One region of the Enterobacter sp. SCRI0065 genome, then DNA from elsewhere that is predicted to be linked to it. Evidence: predicted binding sites of a transcription regulator. Region 1 holds the regulator's gene; each other region holds the start of a gene.

What was found. Region 1 encodes CRP, which controls carbon source genes, mostly activating them, when cyclic AMP is high. Its sites were predicted from a motif close to ATGTGANNNNNNTCACAT; they were not measured.
Region 2: the regulator CRP is predicted to act here: its motif matches at 8,362-8,379, upstream of AC6EMZ_RS12780 (glycine dehydrogenase).
Region 3: the regulator CRP is predicted to act here: its motif matches at 5,869-5,886, upstream of epd (erythrose-4-phosphate dehydrogenase).

Annotation. Positions count from the first base shown of each region.
Region 1 covers NZ_JCBAJB010000006.1:192,485-203,021, reverse strand. Annotated here, with positions in the region: gene AC6EMZ_RS16850 (phosphoribulokinase) at 1-457, shown strand, start outside; gene AC6EMZ_RS16845 (OsmC family protein) at 504-908, opposite strand; gene crp (cAMP-activated global transcriptional regulator CRP) at 1,217-1,849, shown strand; gene AC6EMZ_RS16835 (YccS/YhfK family putative transporter) at 1,908-3,995, shown strand; gene argD (bifunctional acetylornithine/succinyldiaminopimelate transaminase) at 3,992-5,212, opposite strand; gene pabA (aminodeoxychorismate synthase component 2) at 5,299-5,862, opposite strand; gene AC6EMZ_RS16820 (putative adenosine monophosphate-protein transferase Fic) at 5,894-6,496, opposite strand; gene ficA (FicA/YhfG family antitoxin) at 6,486-6,653, opposite strand; gene ppiA (peptidylprolyl isomerase A) at 6,761-7,333, opposite strand; gene tsgA (MFS transporter TsgA) at 7,608-8,792, shown strand; gene AC6EMZ_RS16800 (cytosine deaminase) at 8,797-10,113, opposite strand; gene nirB (nitrite reductase large subunit NirB) at 10,354-10,537, shown strand, end outside.
Region 2 covers NZ_JCBAJB010000004.1:51,051-61,587, forward strand. Annotated here, with positions in the region: gene yjfF (galactofuranose ABC transporter, permease protein YjfF) at 1-947, shown strand, start outside; gene AC6EMZ_RS12745 (methyl-accepting chemotaxis protein) at 1,044-2,612, shown strand; gene AC6EMZ_RS12750 (helix-turn-helix domain-containing protein) at 2,646-2,939, opposite strand; gene fbp (class 1 fructose-bisphosphatase) at 3,088-4,086, opposite strand; gene mpl (UDP-N-acetylmuramate:L-alanyl-gamma-D-glutamyl-meso-diaminopimelate ligase) at 4,286-5,659, shown strand; gene yjgA (ribosome biogenesis factor YjgA) at 5,742-6,293, opposite strand; gene pmbA (metalloprotease PmbA) at 6,388-7,740, shown strand; gene cybC (cytochrome b562) at 7,782-8,168, shown strand; gene AC6EMZ_RS12780 (glycine dehydrogenase) at 8,480-8,818, shown strand; gene AC6EMZ_RS12785 (SFCGS family glycine-rich protein) at 8,830-9,192, shown strand; gene AC6EMZ_RS12790 (DUF4312 family protein) at 9,195-9,494, shown strand; gene AC6EMZ_RS12795 (DUF4311 domain-containing protein) at 9,517-10,293, shown strand; gene AC6EMZ_RS12800 (DUF4310 family protein) at 10,307-10,537, shown strand, end outside.
Region 3 covers NZ_JCBAJB010000003.1:64,271-74,807, forward strand. Annotated here, with positions in the region: gene dctP (TRAP transporter substrate-binding protein DctP) at 125-1,183, shown strand; gene mscS (small-conductance mechanosensitive channel MscS) at 1,226-2,083, opposite strand; gene fbaA (class II fructose-bisphosphate aldolase) at 2,269-3,348, opposite strand; gene pgk (phosphoglycerate kinase) at 3,441-4,604, opposite strand; gene epd (erythrose-4-phosphate dehydrogenase) at 4,654-5,673, opposite strand; gene AC6EMZ_RS10430 (nucleoside/nucleotide kinase family protein) at 5,911-6,630, opposite strand; gene AC6EMZ_RS10435 (MltR family transcriptional regulator) at 6,627-7,136, opposite strand; gene glpX (class II fructose-bisphosphatase) at 7,152-8,123, opposite strand; gene AC6EMZ_RS10445 (zinc-binding dehydrogenase) at 8,120-9,397, opposite strand; gene AC6EMZ_RS10450 (PTS mannitol transporter subunit IIBC) at 9,420-10,537, opposite strand, start outside.

The DNA of each region.
Region 1 (10,537 bases):
GCCCCATCAGGACGTAGCGCGGCACGTGGATTTGCTGGTCGGCGTGGTGCCAATTGTGAATCTCGAGTGGATCCAAAAGCTCACGCGCGACACCAGCGAGCGCGGCCATTCCCGCGAGGCGGTGATGGATTCGGTCGTGCGTTCTATGGAAGATTACATCAACTTTCTGACCCCACAGTTCTCGCGCACGCATATCAACTTCCAGCGCGTTCCAACGGTTGATACCTCCAACCCGTTTGCGGCCAAAACGATTCCGTCACTGGACGAGAGCTTTGTGGTGATTCATTTCCGCAATCTGGAAGATATCGATTACCCGTGGCTGCTGGCGATGCTGCAAGGCTCGTTTATTTCACACATTAATACGCTGGTGGTACCTGGCGGGAAGATGGGTCTGGCGATGGAGTTAATCATGATGCCGCTGGTACAGCGACTGATGGAAGGCAAGCAGATCGCATAACGTTTTATGCCCGGCGGCGCTGTGGACAGCGCCACCGGGCGTATTTTTACGCCTCGATCACTTCATACGAATGCGTAATCTTCACCGCTTTTTCCAGCATCAGTGCTACGGAGCAGTATTTTTCCGCAGACAAATCCACCGCACGTGACACCGCTGCATCTTTTAGCTCTTTACCAGTCACAATGAAATGCAAATTAATATGCGTAAACAGACGCGGCGCTTCTTCGCGGCGCTCTGATGTCAACTTAACTTCACAGTCAGTCACCGCAAGACGGCCTTTTTGTAAAATAGACACCACGTCGATCGCGCTGCATCCGCCAGCGGCCATTAACACCACTTCCATCGGGCTAGGGGCTTTATCACCGGAGTTACCGTCCATCAAAATTTGGTGTCCTGAAGCGGATTCGCCGAGGAACGTTAAACCTTCAACCCATTTCACGCGCGCTTGCATTTTATTCACTCCGAAGTTGCATTTTTTCGTACAGATTAGGTGTGCGTGACAATTCTCTCATTGGAAGGCGACCTGCATCATGCTGAAGCGAGACACCAGGAGACACGCGGCAAAAGCTATGCTAAAACAGTCTCGATGCTACAGTAATACATTGACGTTACACATGTATGCAGAGGACATCAAACTTTACTGGCTGCAAATATTTGTGACAGCCAAATCCCAGGTACGGGTAAGAATTCGATTGCAACCCCAGAGTCAGGATGCAACTTATGACTCTGGTGACAGCTTATAACAGAGGATAACAGCGCATGGTGCTTGGCAAACCGCAAACAGACCCGACACTCGAATGGTTCTTGTCTCATTGCCATATTCATAAGTACCCATCGAAGAGCACGCTGATTCACCAGGGTGAAAAAGCGGAAACGTTATATTACATCGTGAAAGGCTCAGTGGCCGTGCTGATTAAAGATGAAGAAGGGAAAGAGATGATCCTTTCTTATCTGAATCAGGGCGATTTCATCGGTGAGCTGGGCCTGTTTGAAGAAGGCCAGGAACGTAGCGCTTGGGTACGTGCAAAATCGGCCTGTGAAGTGGCTGAGATCTCTTACAAGAAATTCCGTCAGCTCATCCAGGTCAATCCGGACATTCTGATGCGTCTTTCTGCGCAGATGGCTAACCGCCTACAGGTCACGTCTGAGAAAGTGGGTAACCTCGCCTTCCTGGATGTAACGGGCCGCATCGCCCAGACTCTGCTCAACCTGGCGAAACAGCCAGACGCCATGACCCACCCGGACGGTATGCAAATTAAAATTACCCGTCAGGAGATTGGTCAGATCGTCGGTTGTTCTCGTGAAACCGTTGGCCGTATTCTGAAGATGCTTGAAGATCAGAACCTGATCTCCGCTCACGGCAAAACCATCGTGGTTTACGGAACCCGTTAACCCCGGTTAAAACGGCGTGCCATCGCAAGATGTCACGCCGTTTTTGTCTCTCTCACCCATGTGGCGCAGACTGATTTATCACCCAGAAGTTAACTACGCACTACGACAAACGTTGGTGTTATGTCTTCCCGTGGCTGTCGGTTTACTTCTCGGCCACCTGCAACACGGTCTGCTTTTCTCGCTTGTTCCTGCCTGCTGCAATATCGCGGGTCTGGATACTCCGCATAAACGTTTTTTCAAACGTCTGATTATCGGTGGCTGCCTGTTTGCAGGATGTAGCCTTGCCGTTCAGCTTTTACTGGCTCGTGATATTCCGCTGCCACTGATTTTGACGGTGCTGGCCATGACGTTAGGCGTCACGGCAGAGATCAGCTCTCTGCATGCCCGATTACTGCCTGCATCACTGATTGCCGCCATTTTTACGCTTAGCCTCGCCGGAAATATGCCGGTGTGGGAGCCGCTTTTAATTTACGCCCTCGGCACGCTCTGGTACGGGCTGTTCAACTGGTTTTGGTTCTGGATGTGGCGGGAACAGCCCCTGCGGGAGTCGCTGAGCTTGCTCTACCGACAGCTCGCTGACTATTGCGAAGCAAAATACACCCTGCTGACACAACATACCGATCCGGAAAAAGCGTTGCCGCCACTGCTGGCTCGTCAACAAAAAGTAGTCGATTTGATTAGCCAGTGTTACCAACAGCTTCACATGCTCGCGGCCAATAAAAACCACGAATACAAACGGCTGCTACGAACTTTTCAGGTTGGGCTGGATTTGCAGGAGCATATCTCCGTTAGTCTGCATCATCCTGAAGAAGTACAAAAGCTGGTGGAGCGTAGCCACGCCGAGGCGGTGATCCGCTGGAATGCCCAGACCGTTGCGGGACGCCTGCGCGTGCTGGCTGACGACATCTTGTACCACCGATATCCCACGCGCTTTACGATGGATAAACAGCTGGGTGCGCTGGAAAAAATTGCCCACCAGCATGCGGATAACCCGGTTGGGCAGTTCTGCGCGTGGCACTTTAGCCGCATCGCACGCGTGCTGCGAACACAGCGTCCGCTCTACCCGCGCGACCTGATGGCCGATAAGCAAAAACGCCTCCCGCTCTTACCCGCGCTGAAAAGCTATCTGTCGTTCAAGTCTTCAGCACTGCGCAACGCGGCACGTATTAGCGTCATGTTAAGTTTCGCCAGCCTGATGGGTGTGGCGTTGCATCTGCCTAAGCCTTACTGGATTTTAATGACCGTGCTGTTCGTCACGCAAAACGGCTACGGTGCAACGCGGGTACGCATCCTTCATCGGGCAGGAGGCACTATCGCCGGGTTAGTCATAGCCGGGGTCACGCTGCACTTTCACGTCCCGGACGGGTACACCCTCGCGGGTATGCTGGTTATCACCCTGGTCAGCTATCTCTTCATCCGCAAAAACTACGGCTGGGCGATGGTGGGGTTTACGGTCACAGCGGTATACACCTTACAGTTGCTCACCCTAAACGGCGAACAGTTCATTGTGGCACGCCTGGTCGATACGCTGATTGGCTGTCTGATCGCCTTTGGCGGCATGGTCTGGCTGTGGCCGCAATGGCAAAGCGGCTTATTACGCCAAAACGCCCACGATGCACTGGAAGCTGACCAGCAGGCTATTCGGTTGATTTTGAGCGCCGATCCGCAGCCTTCACCGCTGGCGTATCAGCGTATGAAGGTGAACCAGGCGCACAACGCCCTGTTTAACTCGCTGAATCAGGCCATGCAGGAGCCGGGCTTTAATTCGCACTATCTGGCAGACATGAAGCTATGGGTGACGCACAGCCAGTTTATCGTCGAGCATATTAATGCGATGACGACGCTGGCACGCGAGCATACGATGCTGACGCCAGATCTGGCTCAGCGATATTTAGAATCGTGTGAAATTGCACTGCAACGCTGTCAGCAGCGCCTGGAGTACGATGCGCCGGGACAATCGGGCGATACTAATATTCTGGAAGCGCCAGAGACGCTCACCTACGGCCCGATGAGCACGCTGGAGCAACATTTACAGCGCGTGCTCGGGCATCTGAGCACCATGCACACCATCTCGTCGGTGGCATGGCGTCAACGCCCACAACATGGCATTTGGCTCTCGCGCCGCTTAAAGCGCGAGCCATATTAACCGTTTACGACCCTCGCGACCGCGCTGGCGAAGCGGATCATCCCTTCGTCGATATCCTGTCTTTCTACTACCAGAGACGGCGCAAAGCGCATCACGTCCGGCCCGGCATTCAGCACCATCACGCCTTCTTGAGCCGCAGCGTGCAGGAAATCACGCGCACGCCCTTTGTACTGCGGCTTCAGCTCTGCACCAATCAATAGCCCCATGCCACGAATATCGCTGAACACATCGAACTGCGCGTCGATCTGCTGAAGCTGCTTAACGAACTGTTCGCGTTTCGCGCTCACCCCGTTGAGTACCTCAGGCGTATTGATGATATCAAACGCCGCCCCGGCAATCGCGCACGCCAGCGGGTTACCGCCATAGGTTGAACCGTGGGAACCCACGTGGAAGGCAGACGCGATATCCTGGGTAGTCAGCACGGCACTAACCGGGAAACCGCCGCCGAGCGCCTTGGCGCTGGTCAGGATATCTGGCGTGACGCCGTAATGCATATAGGCAAACAGATCGCCGGTACGCCCCATTCCGCTCTGGACTTCATCAAATACCAGCAGCGCCTGATGCTCATCACACAGTTCTCGCAGACCTTGCAGGAACGCAGGCGTTGCCGCCATCACGCCGCCTTCGCCCTGGATTGGCTCAACCACTACCGCACAGGTATGATCGTCCATGACGGCTTTTACAGCATGCAGGTCGTTGAACGGCACGTGGATAATGTCTGCCGGTTTAGGGCCAAATCCGTCGGAGTATTTCGGTTGCCCGCCGACGGAAACCGTAAACAGCGAACGCCCGTGGAAAGCGTTATGGAAAGCGATAATTTTGGTTTTGTACGGGCTATGACGGGTCGACGCGTAGTAACGCGCCAGCTTGAACGCCGTTTCGTTGGCTTCGGTGCCGGAGTTCATGAACAGCACGCGCTCGGCAAAGGTGGCGTCGATAATCTTACGTCCCAGACGCAGCGCAGGCTCATTGGTGAAGACGTTGCTGGTGTGCCACAGGGTTTCGCCCTGGGTTTTTAATGCTTCAACCAGTGCAGGATGGCAATGCCCCAGCGCCGTCACCGCAATACCGCCCGCGAAATCCACGTACTCTTTGCCCTGCTGATCCCAGACCCGGCTGCCTTTCCCTTTTACCGGGATAAACTCGGCCGGTGCATAAATCGGCAGGATCACTTCATCGAAAGTTGCGCGCGTAATTGCAGATTGTTCAGTTGCCATGTCATGCCCATCCATTTTATGTCACATTCATTGTGAAAATATAATCACAAAATATGCATAAAAAATCACAACAAGGCAATTAAAATTCAGCGATTGAGGAAATTAGCCAGCAGTTGATGGCCCTGCTCACTGAGAATGCTTTCCGGATGGAACTGCACGCCTTCCAGATCCCACTCGCGGTGGCGTATCCCCATGATCTCCTGAGTATCGCTCAATGCAGTGACGTCAAAGCACTCGGGCAGTGTAGGAGGATCAATCACCAGCGAATGATATCGCGTGACGGTGAGGGGATTGTTCAGGCCATGAAATACGCCGGTTCCAGAATGGGTGACGGGTGAGGTTTTACCGTGCATCACCTTCGCGGCCCGCACGATCGTCGCGCCAAAGACCTGGCCGATTGCCTGGTGACCCAGGCAGACGCCAAGAATCGGCAACTTTCCCGCGTAGTGGCGTATCACATCCAGTGAAATACCCGATTCAGAGGGCGTACAAGGGCCGGGAGAGATAACGATTTTTTGCGGAGCCAGCGCATCTATATCCGCCAACGTAATCTCGTCGTTGCGACGGACAACCACTTCGGCACCCAGCTCGCAAAAATACTGGTAAAGATTCCAGGTGAAAGAATCATAGTTATCAATCAGCAAAATCATGGCGGCTCCCGAACAAAATGGCCGCCCTATTCTACTCAGTTTCCCGCGCTTCTTTCACTACTTTGGCGAAGATGACAGTGAGCTCGGTTAAATCGCCCATTGCCCCGCTCTGATTGGCCGCAGACCATGCATCCGGTTTGATGTCCCGCCAGCTGAGCTGATAGCCCGCATGGATTGCCAGTTGTTCAAAGAAGATGCGCTGGGCAATGCCATTACCAATCCGGAACGGATGCAGTACGTTTATTTCGCAATAATAGTGGCTGAGCCTGGCAATAAACGCTTCGCGTTCAAGCCCTGAAAGATAGCCCTCTTCTTCCAGATCCTGCATCAGGCCATTGCCCTCTTTCTCGATATAGGCAAAGTGGCAAAACCGCGTATCGCCTTTATAGATATCGACTTCCCGGATATCCCCCGCCCAATCAAAGATATCCTGATAAAGATGGCGATGTATGGCGCACAGATGCGGCAACCCACGGGCCGGTGGCCCCAGGGGAAGGGTTGCTGCGCGAAGCGCGGTAAGCTCGTAGGATGCCTGCGCCAGCCGCTCGGCCTGGCGGATGTTCAGCAGATTGCGCATCACATTCAGATCAGGATAGAGATACGGGTCGCGATCGTCGCCAATTTTATCGCTCATAGTGCCTCCTGAGTTCTTCAAGACGGGCTTGCGCCTCTTCTGCACTCAGCGTCACTAAGGCGCTTTCCACCCCTTCGAGACGGCGGTTGGCCTGAAAATTCGCGTTGCGTTGATGTTCCCAGAGTCGGGATTTTTGTTTGTCGGTGAGTTTTTTCACTTCGCGCCTCCCTGAATGTGTCCGTTTGCCACAAGTATAAGCAGCAAAACGCGCTTTCGCAGGGAGACGCAAGCAAAGCGGGCGAGGACCGCCCGCAGAGGAAAAGGTTAAGGCAGAACTTTTGCGGACAGGATAACGACCGGTTTTGTCGGCACATTCTGGTAAGGACCAACGTCGTGCGTCTGGACCTGAGAAATCTTATCGGCCACATCCATCCCTTTCACCACTTTACCAAATACCGCATAACCAAAGTCACGCTGGCCATGATCGAGGAAGGCATTGTCTGCAACGTTCAGGAAGAACTGGCTGGTTGCGCTGTCTTTGTCTGCGGTGCGCGCCATTGAGATGGTGCCACGAGTATTGCGCAGGCCGTTGTCCGCTTCGTTTTTAATTGGCGCGTTCGGCTGCTTTTGCTGCATCTGCTCGTTAAAACCGCCGCCCTGCAACATAAAGCCTGGGATCACGCGGTGGAACGTGGTGTTGTTATAAAAACCACTGTTCACATAATCGAGGAAGTTTTTCACAGAAACGGGAGCTTTCTGGCTGTTGAGTTCCAGCTCAATATTCCCGGCGGAGGTGGTCAGCAGGACGTGAGGGTCGCCTTTAGCTGCCAGCGCAGCAGGGGAAACGGCAGAGAGAGCAAGCACAGCTGCGACAGCCGCCAGTGTGGATTTGAGCATGAGAATTCCTTAACAAAGCGCAGTAACGAAAGCGAATGGCTTGATTCTAAAGAGCAGTATGGACGGAGACCAGTCTTTTACCTAATTTTACCAATTTGAAACATTTGTAACCGCGCAAACGGTTGGTTGGAGGATAATTATATGTGATCAAGATCACACAAAATCCTGCAAACGAGATCTAATTACCGTCAGAAGATATAAATGGATCACTTTAAAGTCTAAAATCTGCCCGCCCGAGCGCAGCCATTGCGCTCCAATTTTACGAAGACAAGACATGACTAACAGCAATCGCATTAAGCTCACATGGATCAGCTTCTTCTCCTACGCCCTTACCGGTGCGTTGGTGATCGTCACCGGGATGGTGATGGGAGATATCGCAAACTACTTCCAACTGCCCGTTTCCAGCATGAGCAACACGTTTACCTTCCTGAATGCCGGGATCCTGATCTCTATTTTCTTGAACGCCTGGCTGATGGAAATCGTGCCGCTGAAAACCCAGCTGCGCTTTGGCTTTGTGCTAATGCTTGCCGCCGTCGCCGGTTTGATGGTCAGCCACAGCATCGCACTGTTCTCCGCTTCCATGTTTGTACTGGGTCTGGTCAGCGGGATCACCATGTCGATTGGTACCTTCCTGATAACCCATATGTATGAAGGCCGTCAGCGCGGGGCTCGCCTGCTGTTTACGGACTCCTTCTTCAGCATGGCTGGGATGGTCTTCCCGATGGTGGCCGCCGTTCTGCTGGCTCGCAGCATTGAGTGGTACTGGGTGTATGCGTGTATCGGCCTGGTGTACGTTGCCATCTTCATTCTGACCTTCGGCTGCGACTTCCCGGTCCTGGGCAAAAAAGCACAGCAAACCTCAGAGCCAGTGGCGAAAGAAAAATGGGGGATTGGTGTGCTGTTTCTGTCCGTTGCCGCCCTGTGCTACATCCTCGGCCAGTTGGGCTTTATCTCCTGGGTTCCGGAATACGCCAAAAGCCTGGGCATGAGTCTGAATGACGCGGGCAAGCTGGTCAGCGATTTCTGGATGTCTTACATGTTCGGGATGTGGGCGTTTAGCTTCATTCTGCGTTTCTTCGATTTGCAACGCATCCTGACCGTGCTGGCGGGTCTGGCGACCGTGCTGATGTATTTGTTCATCAACGGTTCTCCAGAGCATATGGTGTGGTTCATTCTGACGCTTGGTTTCTTCTCCAGCGCAATTTATACCTCCATTATTACGCTCGGTTCCCTGCAAACCAAAGTGGCCTCTCCGAAGCTGGTTAACTTTGTTCTGACCTGCGGCACCATTGGCACCATGCTGACCTTCGTGGTCACTGGCCCGATCGTGGCGCACAGCGGCCCGCTGGCGGCGCTGCAAACCTCTAATGGTCTGTACGCGGTGGTATTTGTGATGTGTCTGGTGCTGGGCTTTGTGACCCGCCACCGTCAGCACAACACGGTAGCGGCTTCACAGTAAGCCTCTAGGCCCCTTTGCGCTCAGCGAAGGGGCTATTGCTGGTAAAACTCACCTCTTCTCCCCCGCTATCCGTCTGAATCCACGTTTGCGCCAGCTGCGTTGTCGCAATCACCCTTCCCTGACGAATCGACCAGCGCACCGGCACCTGACAACGGACCGCTTCAAAGCCATTTTCCACCGGAAGGATAATCAGGTTCGCCGGGTTGCCCTTTTCAATGCCGTAATCAGTCAGGCCGAAAGTACGCGCGCTGTTGTGGGTGATCAGATTGAGGCCACTGTCGATCTGCTGATAACCCATCATCTGACAAACGTGCAGCCCCATATGCAGCACCTGTAGCATGTTGCCGGTGCCCAACGGATACCACGGGTCAAAGACATCATCATGACCAAAGCAGACGTTGATACCCGCCTCCTGCAACTCCTTCACGCGAGTGATGCCCCGACGCTTCGGATAATCGTCAAAACGTCCCTGCAAATGAATGTTCACCAGCGGGTTAGCGACAAAGTTAATGCCGGACATTTTCAGCAGGCGGAACAGCCGTGAGGTATACGCGCCATTGTAGGAGTGCATCGCGGTGGTGTGGCTGGCCGTCACGCGCGAACCGATGCCAGCTTCATAGGCCAGCGTGGCGACCGTTTCGATGAAGCGCGATTGTTCATCGTCAATTTCATCGCAGTGAATATCCAGCGGACGGTCATATTTTTTCGCCAACTCAAAGGCGATATGCAGCGACTGCACGCCGTATTCGCGTGTGAACTCAAAGTGGGGAATGGCTCCGACCACGTCCGCGCCCAGGCGTAAGGCTTCTTCCAGCAACGCTGCGCCGTTGGGGTAGGAGAGGATCCCCTCCTGCGGAAAGGCCACGATTTGCAGGGTGACCCACGGAGCGACCTCTTGCTTCACTTCCAGCATCGCCTTCAGGGCCGTCAGCGTTGGATCAGAAACGTCTACGTGGGTACGAACAAACTGGATCCCGTTGGCAATCTGCCACTTCAGCGTCTTCCACGCCCGCGCTTTAACATCTTCGTGGCTCAGTAACGCCTTACGTTCCGCCCAGCGTTCGATGCCCTCGAACAACGTCCCGGATTGGTTCCAGTTCGGCTCACCGGCAGTTTGCGTGGTATCGAGGTGGATATGAGGCTCAATAAACGGCGGTATTGCCAGGCCACCGCGCGCGTTCAGAACCTCATAGCTCTCGTCGCGCCCCTCTCCCATCGGGATAATTTCGCCAAAACGCCCCTGCTCAATGGCAATTTGCCAAAGCCCTTCTCGACCTGGCAATCGAACATTTTGAACCAGCCAAAGCGGTGTTGTAGACATCTCTTTCCCCTGAAAAACGCTGCTGAAATTTAGGAGTACGCCATTTTAAAAATTAGCGCTCTATTTTGTACACAAAATCGACGCTCACGAAAAGCGAGCTATTTCCGTTACTTATAAAAAACCCGACAAATCAGTGATCTACCCACTAGGGAGTAGTTGAAGGCGTATTTGATTTGCATCAATAAGTACCTTTGCTGAATCGTTAAGGTAGGCAGTAATAGAAAAGAAATCGAGGCAAAAATGAGCAAAGTCAGACTCGCGATTATTGGTAACGGCATGGTCGGCCATCGCTTTATTGAGGACCTTCTCGATAAAGCTGACGCCGCTCAGTTTGATATTACCGTCTTCTGTGAAGAACCCCGTAAAGCATACGACCGTGTGCACCTTTCCTCCTACTTCTCCCACCACACCGCTGAAGAACTTT
Region 2 (10,537 bases), on a different contig from region 1:
TGTACTGCCTGACGCAATTCCCCGGTTTTGCCTCGACGCGCGTAATTTGCAACATCCTCACCGATAACGCCTTTTTGGGGATTATTGCGGTCGGCATGACCTTTGTGATCCTCTCCGGTGGTATCGATCTGTCGGTGGGTTCGGTGATCGCTTTTACCGGCGTGTTCCTGGCGAAGGCGATTGGCTTCTGGGGATTGTCCCCGCTGGTGGCTTTCCCGCTGGTGCTGATCATGGGCTGCGCGTTCGGTGCGTTTATGGGATTACTGATCGACGCGTTAAAAATCCCGGCGTTTATCATTACCCTGGCCGGGATGTTCTTCCTGCGCGGCGTCAGCTACCTGGTCTCTGAAGAGTCGATCCCGATTAACCACCCGATCTACGACACGCTCTCAAGCCTGGCGTGGAAAATTCCCGGCGGTGGCCGCCTGAGCGCCATGGGATTATTGATGTTAGGCGTTGTGGTGATGGGGATGTTCCTTGCTCACCGCACCCGGTTCGGTAACGAAGTCTACGCCATCGGCGGCAGCGCCACGTCTGCCAATCTGATGGGCATTTCCACGCGCAGCACCACGATTCGTATTTATATGCTCTCTACCGGGCTGGCGACGCTGGCGGGAATTGTCTTCTCTGTTTACACCCAGGCAGGCTATGCGCTGGCGGGCGTGGGCGTTGAGCTGGATGCGATTGCCTCGGTGGTTATTGGCGGCACGCTGCTGAGCGGCGGGGTAGGCACTGTTTTAGGGACGCTATTTGGCGTAGCGATTCAGGGGCTGATTCAAACGTATATTAACTTCGACGGTACGTTGAGCTCGTGGTGGACCAAAATCGCGATTGGCGTGTTGCTGTTCGTGTTTATCGCGTTGCAGCGTGGTCTGACGGTGCTCTGGGAGAACCGCCAAAGCTCGCCGGTCACTCGCGTCAGCCCGTCAGCCTCCACAACAAAGTGATAACACACTGAATTTGCTTAAAGTCTAAACATTTTCCGGTAGCGGCCGATAATCTTCTTTTCTGCCAAAAAATATCTCGCTACCGGAAATAACATCATGCTGAAAACGCTATCGATTCGTACCGGCTTGCTTTCGTTACTGGCCGTTATGACCCTTCTGCTGCTGATTGTCAGCGGTATTGGCATTTATGCCCTCACACAGAGTTCCTCTTCACTGCAACGTATTAATCACCTTCAGGGTGAGCAGATGGTGCAACTTAATGCGGGCTACACGCTGATTTTGCGCGCCCGTAATGAAGCGGGTCAGGCCGTTCGGTTGATGGAAATTGGCATGATGGACGATGCCGCCAAATCCGTGCAGAACATAAATAAAGAAGTGACCCAGGCGCAAAAAACGCTGAAAGCGGTCATTGACGGTGGCGTTTCAGATGAAAAAGGCCAGCAGCTACTGGATAAAGTGGCCGCCAGCCTGGCGACGTACAACGCTCAGGGGATCGGCCCGATGCTGACGGCGCTGAACCAGCAGAGCGCGGATGCTTACTACGATTTGCTGGAAAACAAGCTGATCCCCGTTTCGCATCAGTTCGACAACGACATGCAGGCGTTCCAGACCTGGAGTGAATCGCGCGGCAAAGCCGAAGTGAAGGCCGTACAGGCGAGCAAAAACCGCGTCATGCTGCTGATCGTCATTGCCGCCCTGCTGACCGCCGGGATCATCGTGTTGGCCTGGCTGGTGCTACGCCATATGCTGCTGAAGCCGCTTTCGGCCTCTATCGCCCAGCTTGAACACGTGGCGGCGGGCGATCTCACCCACAGCCTGAATCAGCCCGCCAGCCAGGAGTTTAATCGCCTGAATGCGGCAATCGAAGAGATGCGCCAGTCGCTGATGGGATCGGTGCTGCGCGTGCGCGACGCCAGTTCGCAAATCGATACCGGCAGTCGCGAGCTGACCGCAGGCAACATGCACCTTGCTCAGCGCACCGAATCGACGGCCACGTCGCTCGAACAAACCGCAGCCAGCATGGAAGAGATCACCGCCACGGTGAAACAAAATGCCGACAACGCCGAGCAGGCGCACCAGATGGCGAAGACCGTATCCGACACCGCCGATCATGGCAGCGAAATGGTGTGCTACGTCATTGAAAAGATGCGCGATATCTCGGGCAGTTCGGCGCGCATTGCCGACATCCTGAGCGTTATCGACGGTATTGCCTTCCAGACCAATATTCTGGCGCTCAACGCCTCCGTAGAAGCGGCGCGCGCGGGCGAGCAGGGACGTGGTTTTGCGGTGGTGGCCGGAGAAGTGCGTAACCTCGCCAGCCGCAGCGCCGACGCGGCGAAAGAGATTCGCACGCTGATCAGCGATTCGCAGACGCACGTCAACGAAGGCAGCGACCTGGCGCAACAGGCTGGCGAAACGATGGATGAGATTGCCACCGAAGTGATGCGTATGACCCGGCTGATGCGGGAGATTGCCAACGCTTCTCTGGAACAAAGTCGCGGCATTGAGCAGGTGAACATCGCGGTCAATCAGATGGACGAAACGGCGCAGCAAAATGCGGCACTGGTGCAGCAGTCCTCCGCCGCGACTCGCTCTCTGGAAGAGCAGTCGCGCGAATTAATTGAAGCCATGGCGTCATTTAAACTGACCGCACAAACGGCCTAATATAAATTCCCCCGGTGTATTATGCGCCGGGGTTTATACGGCCTCGGCGTTCACTGCGCCAATATTATCGTGAATATCGCCCATTAATTTTTCCAGTGAATGGGTTAACTGTAATGCTTTCTCCGTTGGCTCCAGATATAACCCTTTACGCACAAAGAGCGGTTCATCAAACAGTTGATTAAAGCGCTTCAGCGCCAGGCTGACCGCCGGGCGGGACATCTCCAGGCGTACGGAAGCTTTTGCCATGCTGCCGCAACGAACAATTTCAATAAATACAGGTATAAGATTAAGATCAATGCCGGTATTGGCGCGAGAATAGTTTTGCATTGTGTTGATGACTCCCCTGAGTAATTTATAAACTGTTCAGAAATAATGCGGGAGCGGGCGGGAATATTAAAGCGTCATTTTTATATTCGTTTATACCGTAAAATATATAAATAAAAACGGGGAACACCGTTCCCCGTTAATGAGTGTGTTAAGCGTCCGGGAATTGTTGGATCAGACGCTCGACATCTTCAACCATATGATCGTTGCCGACAAAGAACGAACGGCGCTGGTGAAGGCTATTCGGCATGATATCCAGAATACGATCTTTACCGTCGCTCGCCTTGCCGCCAGCCTGCTCGGCCAGGAACGCCATCGGGTTACATTCGTACAGCAGACGCAGTTTCCCTTCCGGGTGGCTGGCGGTGCTTGGGTAGAGATAAATACCGCCTTTCAGCAGGTTACGGTGGAAATCAGCCACCAGCGAGCCGATATAGCGAGAGGTGTACGGGCGCTGCGTCAACTTATCTTCTTCCTGGCAGAATTTAATGTATTTCTTCACGCCGTTCGGGAATCGGATGTAGTTGCCTTCGTTTATGGAGTAGGTGCTGCCCTTTTGCGGATAACGCATACGTTCCTGGCTCAGGCAGAACACGCCCAGAGAAGGATCGTAGGTAAAGGCGTGAACGCCGCAGCCGGTGGTGTAAACCAGCATAGTAGAAGAGCCGTAAACGACGTATCCTGCGGCAACCTGTTTGTTGCCCGGTTGCAGGAAATCTTCTTCCGTAACGGCGGTGCCAACAGGAGTGACGCGACGATAAATTGAGAAGATGGTTCCCACAGAGACGTTTACGTCGATGTTGGACGAACCGTCCAGCGGGTCCATCAGCACAACGTATTTGGCGTGTTCACACCCTTCAAAAACGACGATCTCATCTTCTTCTTCAGAGGCGATCCCCGCCACGATGTCACGCGCGCGCAGTGCAGCTTTTAGTTTTTCATTGGCGAACAGATCGAGTTTTTGCTGAACCTCGCCCTGAACGTTTTCGGCACCGCTGGCACCCAGGATATCGACCAGACCGGCCTTGTTGATATCACGGTGGATGATCTTAGCGCCCAGCTTTATTGCCGACAGCAAAGCAGTGAGCTCACCGGTAGCATGAGAGAACTCGTGCTGCTTTTCGACAATAAATTCACCTAACGTTTTCATAACACTTTCCCTGCATCGTATGTTGAGTAAAGCGATCGAATGATGATTAAAGCGGTAAAACTCCAACAATCTTAACAAACATTCAAATATTAGCGCAGAGGTGAATCGCGCCAGCAAAATACGGATTTACCTGAAATGCGTTTCTCTGAGGCTGACATGTGAGTAAAATGTGCGCCACATAGAAGAGGGACGGTGACGTATGCGCATTCATATTTTGGGGATTTGTGGCACTTTCATGGGCGGGCTGGCGTTGCTGGCACGTTCTCTGGGCCACGAAGTGACGGGTTCGGACGCCAACGTGTATCCGCCGATGAGCACGCTGCTTGAGAAGCAAGGTATCGATCTGATTCAGGGATACGACGCCAGCCAGCTTGAGTATGAACCGGATCTGGTCATTATCGGCAATGCCATGACCCGTGGTAACCCGTGTGTTGAAGCGGTGCTGGAACGCAATATTCCGTTCATGTCTGGCCCGCAGTGGCTGCATGATTTCGTCCTGCGCGATCGCTGGGTGCTGGCCGTTGCCGGTACGCACGGCAAGACCACCACCGCCGGTATGGCGACCTGGATCCTCGAAGCCTGTGGCTACAAGCCGGGTTTTGTGATCGGCGGCGTACCAGGCAATTTCGACGTCTCCGCGCGTCTGGGTGACAGCCCGTTCTTTGTTATCGAAGCCGACGAATACGACTGCGCGTTCTTCGACAAACGTTCTAAGTTTGTACACTACTGCCCGCGCACGCTGATCCTCAATAACCTTGAGTTCGATCATGCGGATATCTTTGACGATCTTAAAGCCATCCAGAAACAGTTCCACCACCTGGTGCGTATCGTGCCGGGACAGGGTCGTATTATCTATCCTGAGAACGACATCAACCTGAAGCAGACCATCGCGATGGGCTGCTGGAGCGAGCAGGAACTGGTGGGTGAGCAGGGTCACTGGCAGGCGAAAAAGCTGACCACCGATGCCTCTGAATGGGAAGTGTTGCTGGACGGTGAAAAGGTCGGTGAAGTGAAGTGGGCGCTGGTTGGCGAACACAACATGCACAATGGCCTGATGGCGATCGCCGCCGCGCGTCACGTCGGCGTCACGCCTGCGGATGCCGCCGACGCGCTGGGCTCGTTCATCAACGCCCGTCGTCGCCTGGAACTGCGCGGCGAAGCCAACGGCGTGACCGTCTACGACGATTTTGCCCATCACCCAACGGCGATTCTGGCGACCCTTGCCGCGCTGCGCGGTAAAGTCGGCGGAACAGCGCGTATTCTGGCCGTGCTGGAGCCACGCTCTAACACCATGAAAATGGGACTGAGCAAAGACGACCTCGCACCGTCTTTAGGTCGTGCTGACGAAGTATTCTTGCTGCAACCACAGCATATTCCGTGGCAGGTCGCTGAAGTGGCGGAAGCGTGCATTCAGCCTGCGCACTGGCATGCAGACGTAGATACGTTAGCGGATATGGTGATTAAAACCGCGCAGCCGGGCGATCACATTCTGGTGATGAGCAACGGCGGTTTTGGTGGGATTCATCAGAAACTGCTGGACGGTCTGGCGAAGAAAGCCGAAGCCGCGGTGTAAACCCCTCACCCCAGCCCTCTCCCCAAAGGGGAGAGGGGACTGACCGGATAGGTCAGGGTGAGGGGAACAATCGGTTCGAATCTTAACCTTCGTTCTCAGCCAGCTCGCGCAGATACTGGAAAATCAGACGCGCAGACTTCGGCGGCTTATTCCCTTCTTTCTCTTTCTTCGCGTTACGGATGAGTGAACGTAACTGCTGACGGTCAACGTCTGGCCACAGGTTCACGACTTCTTCGACAGCATCATCGCCCTGGTCGATCAGACGATCGCGGATTTGCTCAAGCTTATGGAACAGCGCAACCTGCTGGTTGTGGCGGTTTTTCAGCTTGTCCAGCGCCTGGCGAATCGGTTCTACGTCACGCTGACGCAGCATTTTACCGATCAGTTGAAGCTGACGGCGACGGCCTTCTTTTTTGATTCGTTGGGCCAGTTCAATGGCGCTGCGCAGATCCGGGTCGAGCGAGAGTTTATCCAGCGCGTTTTTACCCAGCTCTACCATTTCCGCACCAAGTTGTTTTAACTCTTCGGCGTCACGTTTAATTTCACTTTTACTGACCCAGATGATTTCATCATCTTCGTCTTCGATGTCATCACCGGGAACGTCGTCGAGCCAGTCTTCGGGCTGCTTAGTCATGTCAGGCTCCTTAAAAAAGAGGCTAATGTTACCAGTTAAGACGCGCACTGAAAAACGGTTCTCTGTTAGACTTCGTATAACTATCTCTTACAGTATGGCATTTGCGATGAAAGTAACCTCACAAGTTGAAGCGCAGCGTAAGATTCTGGAAGAAGCGGTCTCCACAGCGCTTGAGTTAGCTTCAGGAAAATCAGACGGTGCAGAAGTCGCCGTCAGTAAGACGACGGGCATTGGCGTGAGTACCCGCTTCGGCGAAGTCGAAAACGTTGAATTTAACAGTGACGGCGCTCTGGGGATTACGGTTTATCACCAGAATCGCAAAGGCAGCGCGTCTTCCACCGACCTCAGTCCAGATGCCATCGCCCGTACCGTGCAGGCGGCGCTGGATATTGCACGCTATACCTCACCAGATCCTTATGCAGGCGTTGCGGACAAAGAGCTGCTGGCATTTGATGCACCCGATTTGGATCTCTTCCACCCGGCAGATGTCTCGCCCGACGAGGCTATCGAGCTGGCGGCTCGCGCCGAGCAAGCGTCTCTGAAAGCTGACAAACGTATCACGAATACGGAAGGTGGCAGCTTCAACAGCCACTACGGTATCAAAGTGTTCGGCAACAGCCACGGCATGCTGCAAGGTTATTGCTCCACTCGCCACTCCCTTTCAAGCTGTGTTATCGCAGAAGAGAACGGCGAAATGGAGCGTGACTACGCTTACACCATTGGCCGTGCGATTGGCGATTTACAATCCCCTGAGTGGGTGGGTGAAGAGTGCGCCCGACGTACGCTTTCGCGTTTGTCACCGCGTAAACTATCGACCATGAAAGCGCCGGTGATTTTTGCCAATGAAGTGGCGACAGGCCTGTTTGGTCATCTGGTAGGCGCGATCGCGGGCGGTTCGGTTTATCGTAAATCGACCTTCCTGCTCGACTCACTGGGTAAGCAAATCCTGCCGGAATGGCTGACCATCGAAGAACATCCGCACCTGCTGAAAGGGCTGGCATCAACGCCGTTCGATGGCGAAGGTGTGCGCACCGAACGTCGCGATATCATTAAAGATGGCGTACTGACCCAGTGGCTACTGACCAACTATTCTGCGCGTAAGCTGGGGCTGAAAAGCACCGGACATGCAGGCGGCATCCACAACTGGCGTATTGAAGGGCAGGGCCTGAGCTTTGAGCAAATGCTCAAGCAGATGGGCACTGGCCTGGTCGTCACCGAACTGATGGGCCAGGGCGTCAGCGGCATTACCGGCGACTACTCTCGTGGTGCGGCGGGCTTCTGGGTTGAAAACGGCGAAATTCAGTATCCGGTGAGCGAAATTACCATCGCCGGTAACTTAAAAGAGATGTGGCGCGATATCGTGACGATTGGTAACGATATTGAAACGCGTAGCAATATACAGTGTGGTTCAGTACTTCTGCCGGAAATGAAAATCGCCGGTCAGTAATACCCGTGAAGGCGTATTTAATAATAAAAAGGAAGTGAGCAATGCGTAAAAACCTGTTAGCGATTCTTGCTGTGTCGTCGTTAGTGTTAAGTTCTGCAACGTTTGCCGCCGATCTTGAAGATGATATGGACACCCTCAGTACCAACCTGAAGGTGGTGCAGAAAACGGATAATGCGACGGAAATGAAAGATGCATTAACCAAGATGCGTACCGCTGCGTTAGATGCGCAAAAAGCGACGCCGCCGAAGCTCGAAAACAAAGCGGCGGATAGCGCAGAGATGAAAGACTATCGCCACGGTTTTGACGTGCTGGTCGGCCAGATCGACGGCGCGCTGAAGCTTGCCAACGAAGGTAAGGTGAAAGAAGCGCAGGCGGCAGCTGACGGATTCGTCGCCACGCGCAACGAAAACCACAAAAAGTTCCGCTAGCATCACCAAACACGATCCACGGGGGCGCAATGCCCCCGTTTTATTTTCCGCAGCGTAATAAGAAAACCTTATCCGCATCACATTTCTGACTGACCGTTGGAAAACGTTTCCGCTCGCCTTCCGCTTTATTTGCCGCCGAATAGCGTGATATTCATCACGTAAAGCCAGTTGATAATACATATTCACCACAATTATGTGGCACAGATCACTGGTGCCGCTTTCCTTTCCACTTCGAAGTGGAAAACAACTCGCTACAAACCTTTAACCTGCCACGTTAGTTTTATCCCAGAGCCAATAACGGGGTAAGACGAGTGATTAACGGAGCGGTAATGAACGACGTTGGGGACCAGGCTGCGCAAACTGAAACGCTCGCCGACAGCATGCTTGAGCAGGTCTATGCCCTGCTTGCCCGCCACAACATCATTCCCAATGACGTCCAGCAGCAAATGCTGACCTCGCACGTTCGCGCAATGGCGCATCGGTCAGTGACCGGCGAACCGCTGCCGGAGGTCGAAGCCGACCTGTTTGACGAAATTTCAGCAGATTCAATGCAACTGGCCCGAGAAGTGGTCGCGCAGTTCGGCAATCTTCCTGATGAAGAAGCCTGGCTGCTCTCCGTTCACTTCGAAGTCGCAAAAGACAACCTTTAAGGAGCAACACCATGGAACAAATTACCGTTGTGATCGGCGATCGCCTGGGCAAAGGCCAGAAAGTGGCAGCCGGTGTAGAAAAAGCGGGTGGCCGTGCGGTCGTCGTACCAGGTGTGGCGGCGGATATGAAGCTGGGTGACGTGATGAAGGCGGAAAACGCCACCTTCGGGATCTCCTTCTGCGGCAGCGGCGGCGCGGGTGCTATCACGGCGCAAACCAAACACGGTTACAAGGCTAAATACGGCATGCGCTCGGTAGAAGAGGGCGTCACCGCCATCAACGAAGGCAACAATGTGCTGGGCTTTGGCTTTATGGATAAAGAAGAGTTGGGCGAACGACTGGTGCAAGCCTGGCTGAAAAAGTACGGCGCATAAGCATGAAAGAGCAATTCACCACAACGGTGAGGGTAAAAGGCAAAGGCGACGCGAAAACCCGCGCCTTTGCCGACGCGCTGAACCACGTTCAGGCCGCGGTGATGAAGGCATCGCCGCACATCTTACTGCGTATTGAGCCACAGGACGTGCAGGTTGTTCAGGCGCAAGAAGCGGTGCGTAAAGAAGCTTTTCTGTTCTTCTTTTTGCGCCGGGAAAGACGCACCTACAGCGTGGAGCTGGACGTGACCGTCAACGTGACCGCCATCAATCTCGACCAGGTGGATTTCGTCACGCAACGCTGATTCTCACTAATAGGGCAGACTAATGTTCCTGATAATTTTAATAAAATCGCTCATCATCGGCGGCCTGGTTGGCGTCGGCGTGGGCGCCGGGGCTGCACGCATGTTTCATGCGCCTACCACACAGGGTATGGGCGCGTTTCGTACGTTGGGGGAACTGAACTCCTGCGAAGGGGATCCGGCTTCTCACTTCTCCTTTGGTCTGGGCTTCTTCTTTAACGCCTGGGCATCGTCCGTCGCGGCGGGGGCTTTTACACAGGACGTTGACCATCGCATCATCCCTAACTGGGGTGCGGCGGCGTTAATGTTAAAAAACCGCAACGTCGGCGAGACGCTGCACGATCCACGCAAAATGGCGATTGCCTGCGGCGTGATCGGCATGATCGTGGTCACCTTCCTCAACCTCACTGCCTCCTCCGTTCCGGCGGCACTTCAGGTGACGGCCGTTAAGGTGCTGGTTCCGGCAGCTAACCTGCTGGTAAACACCGTCATGCCGGTGATCTTCTGGCTGGCAGCCATCGACGCGGGTAAAAAATCGGGCTTCTGGGCCACCGTCTTCGGCGGCGCGGCGCAGCTGATTATGGGCAACGCCGTTCCGGGTCTGGTGCTCGGCATCCTGATTGGTAAAGGCGTGGAAGAGAGCGGCTGGAACCGCGTGACCAAAGTGATGATGGTGGCGATTGTTCTGCTGTTCGTCCTGAGCGGTTTCTTCCGCGGCTTCGACATGAAGATGATCGAATCCTTCCATCTGACCGTGCCGAACTGGCTCGACATGATCCACAGCTCGATCAGCGGCAAATAACAGGAGCCTCTAAATGGAACAGAATAAAGGTTTTTGGTATGCCGACTGGTCGTTCCCGATCTTCGTTGGCCTGCTCTCTTCCGGCGTGTTCGCCGGGACGCACATGTACTACCTCTACGGCATCGGCGCGTTTAACGAAGTGGCCTTTGTGGCCATGCTGAAAGCGGGCATTGATACCGGCGTATACGGCGCGGTCGCGGCATTTGGCGCAAGCTTCCTGTTTGCACGCATCATCGAAGGCTCG
Region 3 (10,537 bases), on a different contig from region 1:
ATAAGTAATTAGCGATATTAATACTAAGTCGCGAAGGCTCATAATTCAGATTTTGACAAGTGTAATCGCTGGGTGCTCGGCGTATGCTTTATCCCTTATAACTCAATTCGTTAAAGGAAATGGAATGAAGCATCACGGCATTTCCATGCTTATTCTCGCCACAACCCTTTTCTTCGCTGCCCTTCCAGTGACGGCTAGCGCAGAGAAGACGCTGCGTTACACCGACCACGAGCCGTATGGCAATATGCGCACCCGTTTCATTAAAGAGGTGTTTTTTAGCGCGATAGAAAAAGAGTCGCAGGGTCGTTTAAAAATTGATGCCCACTGGAATGGCGAACTCTCCAGCAGTTACGATGCGCTAAAAACGCTGAATCAAGGTGAGAAAGCCGATATCGGGATTGTCGTTCCTGAATATACGGCCGAGCAACTTCCACTTCATCAGATATTCAAAAGCTTCCCTGTAGGCCCCCATAACGGCAATGCGCAGGTTGACTTATTTCATCGTGTTTTCCAGCAATACCCTCAGTTCGCCAACGAACTGGAGCGAAATAACCTGGTGAATTTGCAGTTTTTCCTGGGTTACCCGGTCGGTTTTTTCAATACAAAACCGGACGTGAAGCTGAATCAGCTACAGGGGAGCAAATGGCGAACCGCCAGTTTCTGGCATCAATCATTTTTACGTCACGCGGGCGGTGTGCCACTCACGATGCCGTGGAATGACAAGATTTCCGATTCGTTACGCAACGGACAACTGGACGGGTTGATGGTTAACCTCGATAGCGGCTACGACATCCATGCCCAGCGCGCGGCCCCTTTCATTCAGTATTCTCCCTCGCTCTGGCTTGGGCATGTCTATCTCCTGGTGATAAACAAAAACACATGGAATGCGCTGGACGGGCAGGATAAAGAAGCCATTCGCCGCGCCGCCGCCTTAACGGAAAAGCAGCTCGGTGCTTCACTGGACAGCGGACTGGCCTCCCTGGCAACAACGCTTGAAAAAGAAGGCGCTAAGCTTCATCTTCTGAGCCGCAATGAATTGAATGAATGGCGGACGGTTACCCGCTATCAGCAGGTACAAACGGAGTGGGTAGCGCAACAAGAAAGTAAGGGAGTCAAAGATGCGGGGATGCTAATGCAAGGCATTGCCGCTTTGCTTGAGGAAAACGCACGCAGCAAGCCATAAAATAACGCCCGCGTTTCAGGTGCGGGCGTTAATAACGAATAGTTATTCTGCTTCTTTAATATTGCGTTTGAAATTCACATCCATCTGCGGATACGGGAAGCTAATACCGTGGGCATCAAAATCGCGTTTAACGCGTTCCAGCACATCCCAGTACACGTTTTGCAGATCGCCGCTTTTGCTCCACACACGCACCACAAAGTTAATAGAAGAAGCGCCTAGCTCATTCAGACGAACGGTCATTTCACGATCTTTAATAATACGCTCGTCGGACTCGATAATATCGGTAAGCAGTTTCTTCACCAAATCGGTGTCAGAGTCGTACCCTACGCCGATGATGAATTCATTACGACGCACCGGTTCGCGAGAGAAGTTAGTGATGTTGCCATCAATAATCTTTTTGTTGGGAACAATGACGATTTTACCATCCGCTGCACGAAGCGTGGTGGAGAAGATCTGCACGTTCAGGACCGTACCGGCAGTACCGCCAAGGTCAACGTATTCGCCAGAACGGAAGGGACGGAAGGTCACCAGTAGTACGCCAGCCGCCAGATTAGACAGCGAGCCCTGCAATGCCAAACCAATTGCCAGACCGGCAGCACCGAGTACCGCGATAACGGAGGCTGTTTGAACACCTACGCGTCCGAGCGCTGCAATTAACGTAAAGGCGATAATACCGTAACGCGCCAGTGCGGAAAGGAAATCTGCGACCGTTGCATCGATGTGACGCGCACGCATCACGCGATTTAGGGCGTTGGACACAATACGCGCCACAATCATCCCCACGACAATAATCGCAATTGCCGCCACAATATTCACCACATAACTCAACAGCAATGCCTGGTTGCGCACCAGCCAGGTTCCCGCATTGTTAATGCCATCTACTACACCGAGATCGTCCATTCATCCATCCTTAAGCTAATCCAAACCAAAAAAACCATCCCACATCGAGACAGACAGGTTAGTAAAGGGTAAACAAAAAGCACGGATTATGCCAAACAGATCACAAAAATGTCGGTTGCAGATGATTGAAAAACCATAAAAAAGGTCCGCAATTGCGGACCTTATTAACGCTTCAGCAGATCAAATTACAGAACGTCAACCGCGTTCAGTTCTTTGAATGCCTGCTCCAGGCGGGTGATCATGCTCGCCTGAGCAGAACGCAACCATACGCGTGGATCGTAGTATTTTTTGTTCGGCTGGTCTTCGCCTTTCGGGTTGCCCAACTGGCCCTGCAGGTAAGCTTCGTTAGTTTTGTAGTAGTTCAGAATACCTTCCCATGTTGCCCACTGGGTATCGGTATCGATGTTCATTTTGATAACACCGTAACTAACAGAATCTTTGATTTCCTGAGCAGAAGAACCGGAACCACCGTGGAAGACGAAGTTCAGGCTGTTGTGCGGCAGGTTATGTTTCTTAGAAACATAGTCCTGAGAATCGCGCAGGATAGTTGGGGTCAGAACAACGTTGCCTGGCTTGTAAACACCATGCACGTTACCGAAAGACGCTGCAATAGTGAAACGCGGGCTGATTTTGCTCAGCTCGGTGTAGGCGTAATCAACGTCTTCTGGCTGAGTGTACAGCGCAGAAGCGTCCATGTGGCTGTTGTCCACGCCGTCTTCTTCACCGCCGGTGCAACCCAGTTCGATTTCCAGGGTCATATCCATTTTGGACATGCGCGCCAGGTATTTAGAACAGATTTCGATGTTCTCTTCCAGAGACTCTTCAGACAGGTCGATCATGTGAGAAGAGAACAGTGGTTTACCGGTTGCTGCGAAGTGTTTTTCGCCAGCGTCCAGCAGACCATCGATCCACGGCAGCAGTTTCTTCGCGCAGTGGTCAGTGTGCAGGATAACTGGAACACCGTAGTGCTCAGCCATCTGGTGAACGTGGTGCGCACCAGAGATAGCACCCAGGATTGCAGCGCCCTGAGGAACGTCAGTTTTCACGCCTTTACCGGCGATGAACGCAGCGCCACCGTTGGAGAACTGAACGATAACCGGTGCTTTAACTTTTGCAGCGGTTTCCAGTACGGCGTTGATGGAGTCAGTACCGACGCAGTTAACTGCTGGCAGAGCAAAGTTATTTTCTTTAGCTACCTGGAACACCTTCTGGACGTCATCACCAGTGATCACGCCAGGTTTTACGAAATCAAAAATTTTAGACATGTTACGTAGTCCTGTATCTTCGGCCGTTAGAAAAAGTGCGAGCTCTAATAAGCGCGCTGAAATTTGGGCAGGTTTCCCTGCCCATGAATGGCTTACTTCTTAGCGCGCTCTTCGAGCATTGCTACTGCTGGCAGGACTTTGCCTTCCACGAATTCGAGGAATGCGCCACCACCAGTGGAGATGTAGGAGATTTTGTCAGAAATACCGAACAGGTCGATTGCAGCCAGAGTATCACCGCCGCCTGCGATGGAGAACGCATCGCTATCTGCAATTGCGTTAGCCACGATTTCAGTCCCTTTACGGAAGTTAGGGAATTCAAACACGCCAACTGGACCGTTCCACAGAATGGTTTTTGCGTTTTTCAGGATATCTGCCAGTTTCTGTGCAGAAACGTCGCCCAGGTCCAGAATCTGCTCTTCATCTTTGATGTCGTTAACAGATTTCAGGGTTGCAGTTGTAGTTTCAGAGAACTCGGTCGCAACACGAACGTCCGTTGGGACTGGGATATCGCAAGTGGTCAGAAGACGTTTTGCTTCTTCAACAAGGTCTGCTTCGTACAGGGATTTGCCCACGTTGTGGCCTTGAGCCGCTACGAAGGTGTTCGCAATACCGCCGCCAACAATCAGCTGGTCAGCGATTTTGGACAGGGAATCCAGAACGGTCAGTTTGGTGGACACTTTAGAGCCACCAACGATGGCTACCATTGGGCGAGCAGGCTCTTTCAGAGCTTTACCCAATGCTTCCAGTTCGTTTGCCAGCAGAGGACCTGCGCAAGCTACGTCTGCAAATTTGCCGATACCGTGGGTAGAGGCCTGAGCACGGTGAGCAGTACCGAATGCGTCCATTACGAACACGTCGCACAGGGCAGCGTATTTTTTAGACAGTGCTTCGTCGTCTTTCTTTTCGCCTTTGTTGAAGCGAACGTTTTCCAGAACAACCAGCTCGCCTGCAGCCACTTCCACGCCGTCCAGGTAGTCTTTAACCAGGCGCACCGGGCCGGACAATTTGTCTTTCAGATAGTTTACAACCGGGAGCAGAGAGAATTCTTCATTGTACTCACCTTCGGTCGGACGACCCAGGTGGGAGGTTACCATCACTTTAGCGCCCTGTTTCAGCGCCAGCTCGATGGTTGGCAGAGAAGCACGAATACGCGCGTCGCTGGTCACTTTGCCATCTTTAACCGGTACGTTCAGATCGGCACGAATGAAAACGCGTTTACCTGCCAGATCCAGATCGGTCATCTTAATTACAGACATGGTGAATCCTCTCGTTGATTCTTAAAGTTTTGCAGACGCACGACGCGTCTTACCTGAAACCTTGTGCGGCCATGGCTAACGTGGTGTCGAGCATCCTGTTAGCAAAGCCCCATTCATTATCGCACCACACCAGCGTTTTGATGAGGTGTGCACCGCTGACCCGCGTTTGCGTACCATCGACAATGGCACTGTGCGGATCGTGGTTAAAATCTACTGAGACCAACGGTAATTCCGTATAGTCAACTATACCATGAAATGCACCCTGTGCCGCTTTTTGCAGCAACCAGTTGACTTCACACGCTTTTACCGGTTTTTTAACCGTCACACTCAGGTCAATTGCGGTAACATTTATGGTCGGTACGCGAACCGCAATCGCCTCAAAACGATCGTTAAACTGCGGGAAGATACGGGTAATCCCTGCCGCAAGTTTCGTATCCACCGGAATGATTGACTGACTTGCTGCGCGCGTGCGACGCAAATCAGGGTGGTACGCATCGATCACCTGCTGATCGTGCATAGCGGAGTGAATCGTCGTGACGGTTCCCGATTCAATGCCATACGCATCGTCTAACAATTTGATGACCGGAATTATGCAGTTCGTGGTGCAGGAGGCGTTGGAGACAATACGGTGTTCGGGCTGTAGCTCATGCTGATTAACGCCAAAGACGACGGTAGCGTCCAGGTCGTTGCTACCAGGATGGGAAAAGAGAACTTTTTTCGCCCCCGCAGCCAAATGTGCCTCTCCGTGCTCGCGGTTACCGTACACGCCGGTACAGTCGAGGACCACATCCACACCCAACTCACGCCACGGCAGCCCTTCAATACTGCGCTCGTGCAGAATCCGAATCACATCATCGCCGACAAACAGCTGCTCTCTTTCCTGGCGAACGTCCCAGGCAAAGCGCCCATGGCTGGTGTCGTATTTCAACAAATGCGCCATACCCGCAGCATCAGCCAGTTCATTAACTGCTACTACGGTGATTTCCGCCCGACGCCCGGATTCATATAAAGCACGAACCACGTTGCGCCCGATGCGACCGAAACCATTAATCGCTACGCGTACGGTCATAGGTCTCCTGCAAGACTATCCCTAAAATTGAGGTGGCTGAAAGAGTAATCCAGCTACGCCCGGAGGGGAATCCTTGCCTGTCACAAACTGCGACTGATTGGTTAATTGTCGAACATTTAATCGACTGAAACGCTTCAGCAAGAATAAGCGAAACCAGGAATAAAGGAAACGTTCGCCCGGAGAGATTCGCCATTTATCTGACTTGCGTCACATTTTAGCGTGACGAATACCCTCTAATTATTCCATTCTGGCAAAGGTATATTCACCTTCTGCTGTCATGTGTAACGTCAGATCCGCCGGACGACTGTGCCTTAGTACGCGCTCAACATTTGGCCCATCCGTGCGCAGATAGAAAGCCAGCGCCTCATCCTGAGATAATCCACCGGCTACTTTGCGCTGTATCAGTCGCTGACGCAGAGCTGCCGCAGGCGCCGTGATGAACAGTGAGAAATCACAGAAATCCTCCAGCGTCCTCCACTTCTCGTCATCCAGCAAAAGCCAGTTGCCCTCAACGATCGTAATGTCGGCCGTCACGCTTATCGCTGCCTCTACTGGATCGTGCTTTTGCCGGTCATACTGCGGCCAGTCAGCAGCGCCTTCTCGAATATCACGTAGATTTTGCGCCAGCTTTTCTACGTCAAACGTCTCCGGTGCGCCCTTAAACGGACGAAGCTTATTGGCATCCAGCCAGGCGTTGTAGTGGTGGAAGCCATCCATGGGTAGCGTCTGCAAGGTGGGTAAATGAGGATCCTGACAGGCGAGATATTCCCAAAAGGTGGTTAGCGTAGACTTTCCCGTTCCCGGTGGCGCGCTGAGAAACACAACGGTCCGAGGATGTGAACTTAACGCATGCCGCTGCGCAATTTGCTGTAATAACGGCCGATGGACCTTCTCGATCTCATCGTCAGAATAATGTGCCTCAACCTGTAATCCATTTACCATCAAGCTGATTTTCAAGGAGCCAGTTCCTGTAGTATTGTCGTTATCGCCAGCGTCATTGCCGTCTTGACCATTCCGGTAAAGCGAACCTCGGACCAGGTCGCAAAGTCGGCAAATTTCATCGACTTCAGCGCGTTGTATAAGGTTGCATTACGCGTAATGCTATTCACGTTGCTGATAAAATCCCAGGTCATGTCATCCGCGAAGCCAGGGATTTCACTCTGTTCTTTGAGATAGTGATTGAACTGGGAAAAATGAGTGATATCGGCATACAGCCATTTATCCATTTTCCCCAGCGCATAAATCAAACGCAACGCTACATCAATATCGTCAAGCGGCCCGCTTTGTGCGAGTAACGGCTTCACTGCATATTCCACGATCTCTTCATCATTATTCACGAACAGCGACGGCAGAAAACGCTTTATGCCCAGCAGCAAAATTTCATTTGCCGTTGTCATAAACGAAAGTAAATCGCTCTGAGCGTCCAGTTGCTCAATTACATCGTCTTCAGTCAGCGTCGTCATTCGTTTCTCGATAAATCACCATGAATGCAGGGAGTCTATTATATTACACGTTCGGTCCGCGCCGCCGATCAGTAAAGTTTGCGTGCGCACACCGTTCGCCACCTGTTGAATGCCGTTGACCAAATCGCCCCCGGTTACGCCCGTCGCCGAGAAAATGACGTCCTGACTCGTTACCAGCTCACTGAGCGAGTACACGCGGTTTATCTCAACACCCATCTCGTTGCAGCGGTGATGCTCCTCGGCACTGATGCGCTGGTTCGCTTCCGAGTCCCCTTTAGCCTGACAAAAATCGATAAGCTCCGCCTGCATATCTCCCCCTAACGCCACCACCGCACAGGCAGAGATAACGCCTTCAGGGGCACCGCCGACGGTATACATCACGTCATAATCATTGTCCTGCAAACAGGTGAGCACGCTGGCGGCAACGTCTCCATCGGGAAGTGCAAAAACCTTCACGCCAAGCGTGGTGGCCTCATCGATTGCCGCACGTAAGCGCGGTTTGTCGAGTGTGACCATACGCAGTTTATCCAGCGGTTTTCCGAGCGCCTTCGCCACGCTGCGCAAATTATCCGCCAGCGGCAAGGCGAGGTTAATGGCCCCTTTCGCCAGGCGGTTGACCACCAGCTTTTTCATATACATATCAGGCGCGTGAAGCAGGCTCCCCTGCGGCGCAAATGCCATCACCGCCAGCGCATTGCTTTGCCCCATTGCTACCATCCGTGTGCCTTCGATGGGGTCCACCGCAATATCCACCTGCGGGCCGGTGCCCAGCCCTACCCCTTCGCCAATCCAGAGCATCGGCGCGCAGTCAATCTCGCCTTCACCGATGACAATACGTCCGCGTATCGCCATCTGATTGAGCGCCTGGCGCATTGCGTTCACCGCCAGACCATCAATTTTGTTCTTATCACCGCATCCGATTTGCGGCCAGGCAGCCAGCGCTGCCTGTTCCGTCGTGCGAAAGAGCGACCATGCAAGCGACATCATGCCGTCGCCTCCCCAATATCGACGCCAAAGTGCGCCAGCAAATATTTCTCTGCCCGCTCGTTCCAGATGCCGTGGGTTTCGGCAACCAGCAACGCCAGCGCGTTAAACAACGGATCGGTTTTCCCCTTCTCGGCAAAATCTGCGATAGCCGTTAAGGGCATCGTGACGCCGTTATAGATAAGCTTTTTGCCGCCGGGGATATTCGGCAGGTTGAGCACCGTGTCCGGCACCGCATCAAGCCCGCCAATATGCGTCACCATAAATGAAGGCTGTAGTTTTCCAGAAGCACTCAACGCGATAGCCTCTTTCATATCCTCCGTCGAGCCGCCGGAGGTGCCGACAACGTGAGTGCTGTTGTAATGCACGTTGTAAAAGTTAAACGGCACCTTGAAGTTTTTATCCGTTGGGCCGGCAAAGAAATTGAGGCAGCCGTCTTCCGCCAGAAGCTCGTCGGCCATTTCAACCACCGAGGCCACTGCGGCATAGACAAAGACATCGTCAAAACCGGCGTCATCGGTGAGCGCGCGCAGAGCCGCCGTCGGGTTATCGACTCCTGCCGTGTTAACATAAATAAGCTCAATCCCCTTCTCGGCGGCAAGTTCAACGGGCAATAGCCTGCGCGCCTGCGCCAGTCGGGTTTCATCGATATCAACGACCACAATGCGAGAGGGTTGGACTCCTCCGTTAATCGCATAATCAATCGCCCCGATCCCCATTGGTCCGGCACACGCCAGCAGTGCGAGATTCCCCCCCGGCTTTATTCCCATACGATGTTCATAGACATACTGCGTGGTATGGTAATTTGCGTTATACGCGCCAATGATGCAGCAGGTTGGCTCCGCCAGCGACGCGGCGGCGAAATACGATCCCTTATACGGTAATACACAGCCTAAATTCACCGCCACTTCAGGAATAATCATATAGGTCGCATTGCCGCCGAAATACTCATAGCTGTATCCCGCAGAATAACCGGTAGGTAATCCCATCGCTGGCTGTAAAACAAATCGCTGACCTTTGTGATATTTATCGGCTAAATTATTACCTACCTCAACAATTATTCCTGCGCACTCGTGTCCCGTAATCACAGGGTGATTTTCTAAATCATCCGGCACGCGTTTATGTTCACTGCCGAGCATCGCTGCCTTCCAGGTAGATAAGCACACGCTATCCGATATCACGCTGACCAGTAGTTCATTATCGGTAATTGCAGGCAATTCAAATTCGCGTAAACGTACGTCGCCCTTGCCGTAAATGGCGGCCACTTTTGTTTTCATGATAAACCTCGTAAAAGCAGAATTAGATTTCAGCAGTGAGTTTTTTAAATAGCACGTCAAGCTGCGGATCGCCGATGTAATTATTAATCAGGATTAAAGGTTTCTCGGACACGCGTTTAACCCTTCCCTCAAGACTTGAGTGAGTGACAACAATATCGGCATCAGCGGGGACATTCTCGATGGCATAATGTTTTACGTCGATGGAAAGACCGTTTTTTTCCAGCCGTTTACGGAACGTGGTTGCGCCCATCGCGCTGGATCCCATTCCGGCATCGCAAACAAACGCGATTCGCTTGACGTTCTTCAGAGAAAAGGCACCCTCCTGCTTCATGGTTTTAACCGCATTGGCGGACTCTGCAAACTGATCTTCACTTTCAGTTTCGACCGTTTTTTCCATTTTCAGGATTAGCGCCGTTACCGCAAAGGTCACTGCGGTCCCCACTGCCACCCCGGCAATCGTGGCCATGAAAGAGCCTTTCGGCGTCAAGGCGAGATAGGCAAAAATCGATCCTGGACTCGGTCCTGCCACCAATCCACCGCCGAGCAAATTAAACATCCAGGTGCCGGACATTCCCCCTGCAATCATGCCGATTAGCGTTAAGGGTTTCATCAGCACATACGGGAAATAGAGCTCATGAATGCCACCTAAGAAGTGAATGATCATGGCACCCGGCGCAGAGCGCTTGCTCATCCCCTTACCGAAGAAGGTAAAGGCTAGCAGCAGTCCCAGCCCAGGACCTGGGTTTGAAGCAACCATAAAGAAGATCGATTTGCCGTCCACAGAGGCTTGCTGCATGCCCAGTGGATAGTAAACGCCCTGATCGATGGCATTATTCAGGAACAGAATTTTAGCAGGCTCGTTAATGACCGACAGTAGAGGCAGATAGCCCGCATGCACCAGCGCTTCAATGCACTCTTTAACGAAGGTGTTGGCAATCAGAACCGCCGGGCCTATAACTTCAAACCCCAGCAGGCAGAGCAGCATGCCCGCGATGCCCAACGAGAAGTTATTAATCACCATCTCAAAGCCAGCAGGGATGTGCTTTTCCAGAGCTCTGTCGATACGTTTGATAACCCACCCGCCCAGCGGCCCCATAATCATAGAGCCCAGGAACATCGGGATATCAGCCCCAACGATGA